2 regions of the Salipaludibacillus sp. HK11 genome follow, and region 1 is predicted to be linked to the other one. Evidence: riboswitches for the same ligand, from Rfam matches in the RefSeq annotation. Region 1 holds a riboswitch; the other holds the start of a gene.
The links. Region 1 has a riboswitch for lysine ahead of ACM26V_RS12815 (Na+/H+ antiporter NhaC family protein). Riboswitches for the same ligand answer to the same signal wherever they lie in the genome.

Region 2: another riboswitch for lysine. It lies ahead of lysA (diaminopimelate decarboxylase); the one in region 1 lies ahead of ACM26V_RS12815 (Na+/H+ antiporter NhaC family protein).

What each region holds. Positions count from the first base shown of each region.
Region 1 covers NZ_CP181045.1:2,630,446-2,635,465, reverse strand. Annotated here, with positions in the region: gene ACM26V_RS12830 (thymidylate synthase) at 1-107, shown strand, start outside; gene ACM26V_RS12825 (dihydrofolate reductase) at 104-586, shown strand; gene yunB (sporulation protein YunB) at 681-1,511, shown strand; lysine riboswitch at 1,602-1,782, shown strand; gene ACM26V_RS12815 (Na+/H+ antiporter NhaC family protein) at 2,046-3,614, shown strand; gene ACM26V_RS12810 (sodium-dependent transporter) at 3,739-5,020, shown strand, end outside.
Region 2 covers NZ_CP181045.1:198,296-203,315, reverse strand. Annotated here, with positions in the region: gene ribD (bifunctional diaminohydroxyphosphoribosylaminopyrimidine deaminase/5-amino-6-(5-phosphoribosylamino)uracil reductase RibD) at 1-694, opposite strand, end outside; FMN riboswitch at 969-1,117, opposite strand; gene ACM26V_RS01230 (peptidylprolyl isomerase) at 1,218-1,652, opposite strand; gene lysA (diaminopimelate decarboxylase) at 1,769-3,118, opposite strand; lysine riboswitch at 3,223-3,399, opposite strand; gene ACM26V_RS01220 (spore germination protein) at 3,489-4,970, opposite strand; gene ACM26V_RS01215 (stage V sporulation protein AE) at 4,954-5,020, opposite strand, start outside.

The DNA.
Region 1 (5,020 bases):
TGAAATTAAATCCTAATCGGAAAAAAATTGAAGACTTCACGATTGATGATTTTGAATTAATTGACTACAATCCTCATCCTCATATTAAAGGTGAGGTGTCGGTATGATTTCGATGATTGCTGCCTTTGCAGAGGGTAGAGTGATTGGGAAAAACGGTGATATGCCATGGCACTTACCGGCAGAATTACAATATTTCAAGAAAATCACGACGGGTCATCCAATCCTCATGGGGCGGAAAACGTTCGAGTCGATTGGGCGCCCGTTACCGAAACGACGAAATATTGTTTTGACAAGAGATCGAGATTTTTCAGTGGAAGGTGTAGAAATTATTCACGAGTTGTCTGATGTTGATCAATTGATGAAAGAGCGAGATGAATTTTTTGTCATCGGTGGGACGACACTTTATGAACAACTTCTTCCTAAAGCAGAAAGATTGTACATAACAAAAATTCATCAATTCTTTGAAGGAGATACTTTCTTTCCTGAAATTAGTGAAAAAGATTGGGAAATCGTATCTGAAGAACAAGGAATTGTTGATGAGAAAAATCAGTATTCGCATACGTTTCTTATCTATGAAAGAATATAAAAATAGAAAAAATTCTTCAGGAGACAATCTTGGAGAATTTTTTAGTACAATCTTTGTTTCTCCTTGCATATGAATGTGGGGAGGGGGAATCAAAATGAAAGTATTTCGCACCACGCGGCCTAGCCGTAAGAAAAAAGGACCTCTTCCTTTTCGTTATGTATTAATGATTTCGTTTATCATTTTCATTATCTTAACAGTCCAGGGGCTGATCATCGTAGAAAAAGGTATCAGACCGACATTGATGGCGATCGCAACTACTGAGACGCAAAGAATTGGTACATTAGCTATCAATGATGCGATATCTCGTCATATCCTTGAGGATACGGAATTGGAGAATCTTGTCGAATTTGATCGAGATGAAGACGGGAAGGTCATGTCTGTTCAATACAATCAAGTTATATATAATCGGGTGTTACAAGAGACTACGAAACGTGTGCAGAATTATTTAAATGATATTGAACATGGACGAGTGAAGGATCTTCGTATTCCGAATGAAGTCGATGTCCATAGCGAAGGAGCGACATTTTCTGAAGATGGAATTATTCATATGATTCCTTTAGGTCAAGCGACTAACAACGCACTACTCGCACACTTAGGACCTCGAGTTCCTGTTCGTTTATCAGCGATTGGAGATGTGCAGCCGCAACTGAAGGAGAACATTGTATCTGTTGGAATTAATAATACGTACATGAGTATCTCGATAGAAATTGAAGTCGATGTTAAGGTTGTTATTCCATTTGCGACAAATACGGAAGTGGTAAAAACATCGATTCCTGTAGCAATGGTATGGATACCTGGAGAAGTTCCAGATTTTTATAGTGGACCGGGTGGTGAAGGTGGAATGACGCCAGCTGTCATCCAAAGACCAGAAGAAGAAGTTAGTGAAGATTTCGATATGGAAACTGACAGAAATATAAGCAATTAGATCCAAAAATAAAACAGTTGAAAAGAAAAGAATCTTTTGATATGATAAGTTTCGGATTTGTAATTAAATAAAGAGTAAATACCTCATTTACGGTGAGGTAGAGGCGCAAAATGCAGAAGTAGGAAACGAGAGTTTGGACGACGATGACCGTTTCTGAAAGGGAGTTTTGCCGAAGTTATTATGTTCTGTCCGGGATATAATAGCTGGGGTTACATTAAATAAATGTAACACTGTCACTAAAGGGAAACCTTAGTGGAGTACTACTTCAGTTGATGGGGAATCGACATCTTGACTTCATTATGAAGCGGCAAGGGAAATTTCCTTTGTCGTTTTTTGATGGTTAGGAAACGAAAGATTTTTGAGTGGTGGATAAGTTTTGGGTATCATAGTCATAAAAGAGACTATGGACACGTTGCGAAATTTGTCGGAAATTGTTATGTGTCAGAAGGATTGAATTATATATCGAATTGGCTGTCTATTTGTAGCAATGTAACGATTATCTGTAGGAATTAATTTATTTTTAGGAGGATCCAAATGGAGGAACATGGTATTTTAACATTATTACCACCGGTTTTAGCGCTTGTAATGGTGATTATCACCAAACGAGTATTGTTATCTCTTGGGATAGGAATTGTTGTTGGAGCATTGATGATAAACCAATCAGAAGAGTTATTTCTTAATGAAACAATATCGCAAATTTTCACTATTGTTGCAGGTATTTTTATTTCTGAGGGTGGAGTAAATACTTGGGAATTTTACATTATTTTGTTTTTATTAATCCTTGGTATGATTGCAGCACTTATTACGGTGACAGGAGGTAGTAGAGCTTTTGGCGAATGGGCATTGACAAAAGTCAAATCGCGAATAGCTGCTCAGTTTGTTGCAGGGTTCCTAGGGATCATTATCTTCATTGATGATTACTTTAACAGTCTGACCGTTGGGAATGTTAGTCGTCCCTTCACAGATAGGCATAAAATCTCAAGAGCAAAGCTAGCATATGTTGTCGATTCAACAGCTGCACCAATTTGTGTTATTTCTCCAGTTTCAAGCTGGGGGGCATACATTATTACGATTATTGGTGGAATCTTAGTTACCCATGGGGTTACTCAATATGAAGCCCTTCAAGCCTTTTTGTTCATTGCGCCGATGAATTTTTATGCGATCTTTGCAATCTTGCTCGTTTTTGCAGTAGCATATTTTAAGTTGGATATAGGTCTGATGAGAACGCATGAGGAACGAGCTCAGAATACGGGTGAACTTGTAGATAAGGAAAAGGGGCCAGTTCCAGGTGATAGCGAAGATGCAATCCCTATGGCGGATGGTAAAGTGGCCGATTTAATTTGGCCGATCGTTACACTTATCATTGCAACAGTCCTGTTTATGGTGGTTACAGGTATTCAGGGAACAGAGGAAGGCCAACGATCATTACTAGCTACGTTTGAAAATACTGATGTTGCTGCAGCATTGTTGTATGGGGGATTAATCAGTTTAGTAATGACGATTGCCATTTCATTATTACGAAAACTTCCAATGAAACATCTAGGACTTGGATTATGGGCAGGTGTAAAATCGATGCTTCCTGCCATCTATATTTTATTATTCGCTTGGACAATCATTGAAATCATTGGTGATCTAGGAACGGGTGAATACTTGGCCTCATTGGTTGATGAGCATATACAATTAGGGTTCCTTCCTGCTTTACTGTTCCTTATTGCTGGTTTTATGGCATTTAGCACAGGTACGTCATGGGGGACGTTTGCAATCATGCTTCCGATTGCAGGGGAAATTGCAGCGATAACGGATATTACGCTTATTCTACCAGTATTGGCTGCTGTACTTGCCGGTGCGATATTTGGAGATCATTGCTCACCTATATCTGATACGACGATCTTATCCTCAGCAGGTGCAGGTAGTCATCATATAGATCATGTGCTGACACAACTACCCTATGCACTAATTGTTGGGGTGATAGCAACAATTTCGTTTTTAGCATTAGGTTTCTCTGGAAGTGTTTGGATTGGATTATTAGCTGGGGCTGTGACGTTTGCAATAACAATTCTTATCCTAAAAACAGTCATTGTGAGATTATATCAAGCAGCTTAGCAAATAAGAATAATTGGGACACTTATATAATATATACCGAAACTCTTTGACAATTGTCAGACAATTATAATAAGATGGCAAAGAGCGAATAAATATTAAAATATGAAAGAGAGGAGTTATGACTATGAATAATGGACGGGAACAATGGGCCACGAGAATGGGCTTTATTTTAGCCGCAGTTGGTTCAGCGGTAGGTTTAGGAAATATCTGGCGTTTTTCGTATGTAACAGGCGATAGCGGTGGAGCGGCCTTTTTATTAATTTATGTATTATGTATTTTTCTTGTTGGACTTCCGGTATTGCTAGCTGAATTCTCAATTGGTCGACGAGGGCAGTCGGATGTGGTAGGCTCGTTTAACAACATAGCCCCAGGAAAACCTTGGGTAATCGGTGGCGTACTAGGTGTTGTGACATCATTCTTGATTTTATCTTTCTATGGAGTTATTGCAGGTTGGGTCGGTTACTTCCTGTTTAGTTACTTAACCGGTGCCGCTGGAGCGGTGGGGCAAGGTGGATATGAAGATTTCTTCGTAGACTTTATCGGAGGAGCAGGAGGACCTGTTTTCTGGCAATTCCTTTTCATGGCAATCGTTATTGGCATCGTATTTTTCGGTGTTAAAAAAGGAATTGAGCTTTCTAACCGTATTTTTATGCCTTTATTAGCATTAATTTTAATTATATTGGCTGGTTATAGTTTAACACTTGACGGTGCTGGAGAAGGATTAAGATTCTTATTTACTCCAGATTGGAGTGCTTTTGGAGATCCAAATGTTTATTCGGCCGCGATTGGTCAAGCATTTTTCACTCTTTCATTAGGTATGGGTGCGATGATTACGTACGCAAGTTATTTACCGAAAGATACGAAACTTCCAACTGCTGCCGGTGGAGTTGTAGTACTTGATACGTTATTTGCGATTATTGCAGGTATTATGATTTTCCCAGCTGTGTTTACGTTTGGGCTAGACCCTGCGAGTGGGCCAGGTTTAATCTTTATCACGTTGCCTGAAGTATTTGCTCAAATGGGAGCTGGAGGAACATTTTTTGCAATACTATTCTTCTTCCTTGTAGCAATTGCCGCTTTATCTTCTGCGATCTCACTCTTGGAAGTAAGTGTTTCTTATGTGATGCGCAAGATGAATTGGAATCGTAAACTAACAACAATCGTAGCAGGTGTTGTCGTTACGTTGGTTGGTATTCCATCCGCATTAAGCCAAGGTGGACCTTTATCGATGACTTTTCTTGGGGAGCCATTCCTTGATTTCATTGATATGATCACGGATCAATACACGCTTCCCCTAGGTGGATTTATTGTTGCCTTATTCGTTGGATGGGGATGGAATAAAGTTGATGCACTAAAAGAAACTGGTTTAACTAATAGTGTTATCGGAGTCATCTGGTTATGGTTTA
Region 2 (5,020 bases), 2.4 Mb from region 1:
CTATTTTTGCCTCCAACGGCGTACGAAGCTTACGATCTAATACAATCCGGATAGGGTTTTTCCCACCATTGGCTAATCTTGTCGTTAACGACGGATCGTCTTGAATGACTGTATCAACTCCAACGAGAATTGCATCATGTTCATGTCTTAATTGGTGGACATCATTTCTCGCTTCTTCTCCAGTAATCCATTGACTCTCTCCCGTTGAAGTGGCAATTTTCCCATCAATACTAGTCGCCATTTTCAATGTTACATACGGTGTAGATGTAGTCATATAGTGAAAAAAAACATCATTTAGTTCATCTGCTTCTTCTTTCATAACACCAACTTCAACGTCAATTCCAGCGTTTTTCAATTTATTTATTCCTTTGCCTGACACTTCAGGATTCGGATCTGTTGAAGCAATCACCACTTTGGATACTCCAGCTTCAATGACAGCATCAGCACAAGGAGGTGTTCGTCCATGGTGTGAGCAAGGCTCCAATGTGACATACATCGTTGCCCCTTTGGCATTGGCTTGAGCGACTTGAAGAGCGTGACGTTCAGCGTGACGTTCCCCTGCTTTTAAGTGCGCCCCCATACCAACAATTTCACCGTTCTTGACAATAACACACCCTACAACAGGGTTCGGAGCTGTTTGTCCTATTGTTTGTCTTGCGATCTCGATCGCTAATTTCATATAGTTATTATCCATAAGTCGAACCCTCCTGTTATATAAACGTATACTTCTAGTCATCAATCAAACTGAGATAAAAAATTGTAATTTAACTCAATTTTTTTTAAAACAAAAAAGCCCTAAAAGGAATTTCCCTTCAGGACATAGTTTCAGAATATGATTTGTGCAGAAAAAGATGCTCAAAGTTTACAGAGAAAACCAAAATTCAATTCTCTCCGTAAAAAAGAGTGATTCTAGGAACAGTAAATGTCATAAGACACACTTCTCCTAGATAACCATCTTTTTCAACCGTCATATCCTTCTCCCATCCAGACTATACTGTCGGCTTTGGAGTTTCACCAAATCCACCGTTGCTTAAATATAAGCAACGGGTCACGGACTTAAAGGCTATTGCGCCTCATCACCGCCGGTTGGGAATTTCACCCTACCCCGAAGGAACGGTTTATTCATTTTGTATAGTGTATCACAAGATGTTTCATTTGTTCTTCATTTTGCTCAAAAAAAACGTCCAAATGAGAATTTGAACGTTTTTGGACATATTTTATGCTTCGTAAACTTTAACCTCTGACATTTGATCGCCTGCTTTAATCCTTGGAAGAATATCTAACCCCTCTGTTACCTGACCAAATACAGTATGAACACCATCTAAATGTGGCTGTGGTTCAAGTACTAAAAAGAATTGACTTCCCCCAGTGTCTTTACCAGCGTGAGCCATTGAAAGACTTCCTTTTTGATGCTTATGTGGATTCCCTTTTGTTTCACACTTAATTGTGTAACCAGGTCCCCCTGTACCATTTCCTTCAGGGCATCCTCCTTGAGCGACAAAACCTGGAATCACTCGATGGAAAGATAAACCATTATAAAAACCATCGTTCGCTAATTTTTCAAAGTTAGCTACCGTTCCCGGTGCCTCATCAGCAAAAAATTCAATCTCAATCTTTTCACCATTTTCAAAAGCAATTGTACCTTTTTTCATCATTATTACCTCCATTTTTTCAATTAAATTATGTATATTGTTTCTATTTTACACGAGAAATACGAAAGAAGGAAACAAAACAATCAAACCGCTCTATTTCCTTCGATTTTTCGAGGTTAATTTTGACCTATCTGTGTGTCTAATCCTTTTTGCATAATAAGTTGCTTGTAGGAACGTTCATGTCGTATTAAATCTTCAAACTTCTCACGTTCAATAACCAAATGATGTTCACCGTCTTCCACAAATACAACCGCTGGACGTAAAATACGATTGTAATTACTTGCCATCGAATAGCCATAAGCTCCTGTTGAAGATACGGCAAGTAAGTCTCCTTGAATAGCTGGAGGTAATGCCAAATCCCAAATGAGCATATCTCCACTTTCACAGCATTTGCCTGCAATAGAAACAACTTCTGATTTTTCTTGATCGGCTTTGTTAGCTAAAATAGCTTCGTATTCAGCTTGATATAATGCCGGTCGAATGTTATCAGTCATTCCACCATCAATAGAAATATACGTTCTTAACCCAGGAATATCTTTTCTCGAACCAATTCGATACAACGTTGTGCCCGCTTCTCCTACTAATGCTCTTCCTGGTTCAATCCAAATTTCTGGCACAGGCATATTTAATTTTCCGGCTTCTTCTTTTGCTGCCATCACCATTTTATCAATATACTCATGCAGAGGAAGTGGGTGGTCGTGCTTTCCATAACGAATGCCAAATCCTCCACCTACATTCAATACATCAGGATAATAGTCCAATTCTTGTTTCCATTCTGCTAGCGATAAGTAAATCGCTTTAACTGCCTCCTCAAAACCTTCTGCATTGAAAATTTGTGAGCCAATATGAGAATGAACACCTTTCAATTTTAAATGGGAATGCGTTAAAATCATTTTTATTGCTCTTTTCGCTTGACCACTGTTCAAATCAAAGCCAAACTTCGAATCTTCTTGTCCTGTTGAGATATAGTCATGTGTATGGGCCTCTACACCTGGTGTAATTCGAATCAATACGTCGATATTTGTATTCAACGTCTCCGTTAGACCCATAAGCCAAGATAATTCTGTGAAATTATCAACCACAATACATCCTATCTCTTCTTTCACAGCCATTTCAAGTTCATCTGGTGTTTTGTTATTTCCATGAAAATGAATTTTTTCTACTGGAAATCCAGCTTGCAATGCAGTGAAGAGTTCCCCACCTGAACAAACATCTAAACTTAATCCTAGTTCATCGGCCAATTCAATCATTGCAATACAACTAAAAGCTTTACTAGCATAAGCTATTTGATACTGCACTTGTTGATTTTCAAACGCATGATGAAACTCTGACGCCCTATTACGAATATCTTTCACATCATATACATAAAGAGGTGTGCCATATTGTTCAGCTAAAGTAGTGACATCAACTTCACCAATTGTTAAATGACCCTCCTGATTAATCTTACTTGTTCCATATAACCCCATATATACCCACTCCTTGTAACCTTACTCACACTTGAACAATAGAAAAAGAGAAATGAATGTGAATCACACTCATTTCCCTTTTGGGAGTTCCGTTTCCGGCAATCCATCAAGGTTAGTGCTCCACTACAAATTGCAGTGACAGTGAGCAGTTTATTTAACTACACCCCAGTAAACTAAAGTAAGTTGCTTTAGTTACTTCGGCAAATTGACCTTTCAATAGCCATCATCGTTTCCTTTTACTCAGGCTATTTACTAATTCTTTTTGCACCTCTACCTACATTATAACTTATCTTATACCATATTTTATTTTTTTACAATATCACACTCTTATCCATCATGCAACTAACATACGAATACATTAGAAAATTTATTAACCATCTTGTTTCGTTACATTCTGCGGATGAACAATACTCGGTCTCTTCCGTTTAATTGGTACTGCCTGCCGGAAAATAATATCAAATAACGCTTTTGGATAAAAAGGTAGGAACGGCCACATATATGGCGCCCCTAGGGTTTTTGATCGTACGAGCAGGATAAACAGTACCGCTGTACCTAGGACAAACCCTGGGACGTTGAATAGCGCCACCGAAAACAGAAGAACGAGTCGTAGTATTTTTAATGCAACTGACAATTCATAACTTGGTGTTGCAAACATTCCGATCGCGCCAACCGCAACATAGAGAATTACCTCAGGAATAAACAGTCCTACTTCTATTGCAATTTCTCCAATTAACAAAGCAGCAACAAGTCCTAATGCTGTTGCTAATGGAGAAGGTGTATGGATCGCCGCCATCCTTAATAATTCTATTCCTAACTCTGCTAAAACAATCTGCCCAAATACCGGTACATTCGAATCTTCTGAAGGACCAATATAGTCGAAAGCATCGGGAAGAAGCTCGGGTTCTTGTACCATTAACAACCAAAATGGCAAAATAAATAAAGCAAATAGAATCCCTGAAAATCTCACCCATCGAAAAAAAGTCCCCGCCATCGGTGCTTGACGATATTCCTCAGCATGCTGTACATGGTGAAAAAACGTTGTTGGAATAATAATCACACTTGGAGATGCATCGATAAATAAAACGACGTGACCTTCCAATAAATGAGTTGCACACACATCAGGTCTTTCGGTATAGCGAACCATCGGAAATGGATTATATCCTTGTTTAACTACAAATTCTTCAACAGCCTTATCAGCCATGGTTAATCCATCGATATCAATGCCTTTTAACTCTTTCTGAACAATTTTCACAAGTTTCGGATCCGCGATGCCTTTAATATAAGTAACACTGATATCAGTTTTAGATCGACGGCCAACGCGCATAATTTCGTTTCTTAATCGTTCATCGCGGATTCTTCTTCTTGTCAATGCAGTATTTTCAATAATATTTTCCGTATAACCGTCTCGACTTCCTCTGACAACTTTTTCGGTATCAGGTTCCTCAGGGCCTCTCCCAGGGTAATTTCTCACATCAATCACAAGGGCTTTGGAATCTCCTTCAATGAGAATAAAAATTAACCCTGATAACATTTCTACGATGGCTTCATCTAGCGTACCTACTTCTTCTACTTGTACATGAGTTAGCCGGTTTAAAATCTGCTCTTTTACACTAGATTTTTTTTGTTCAACCGCATCAAGAAACATTAGTTCTTTTAACAATTCAATAATGTATTGAATATCGCACAATCCATTTACAAAATAAAATTGAACTTCTTTATCGAGGACAGATATTTTTCTAACACCTACGTCAAAACTTTCACCAATACCAACTCGCTTTTTTAGACAACGCTCATTTTCATGGATGTCTTCTGAAATAGGATGGTCAATCTTGCTTTCATCTTGGTGGGTCACTTAGACCACTCCTTTCCAAAATCAATTGAATCGCTTTTTTTGTGACAGGG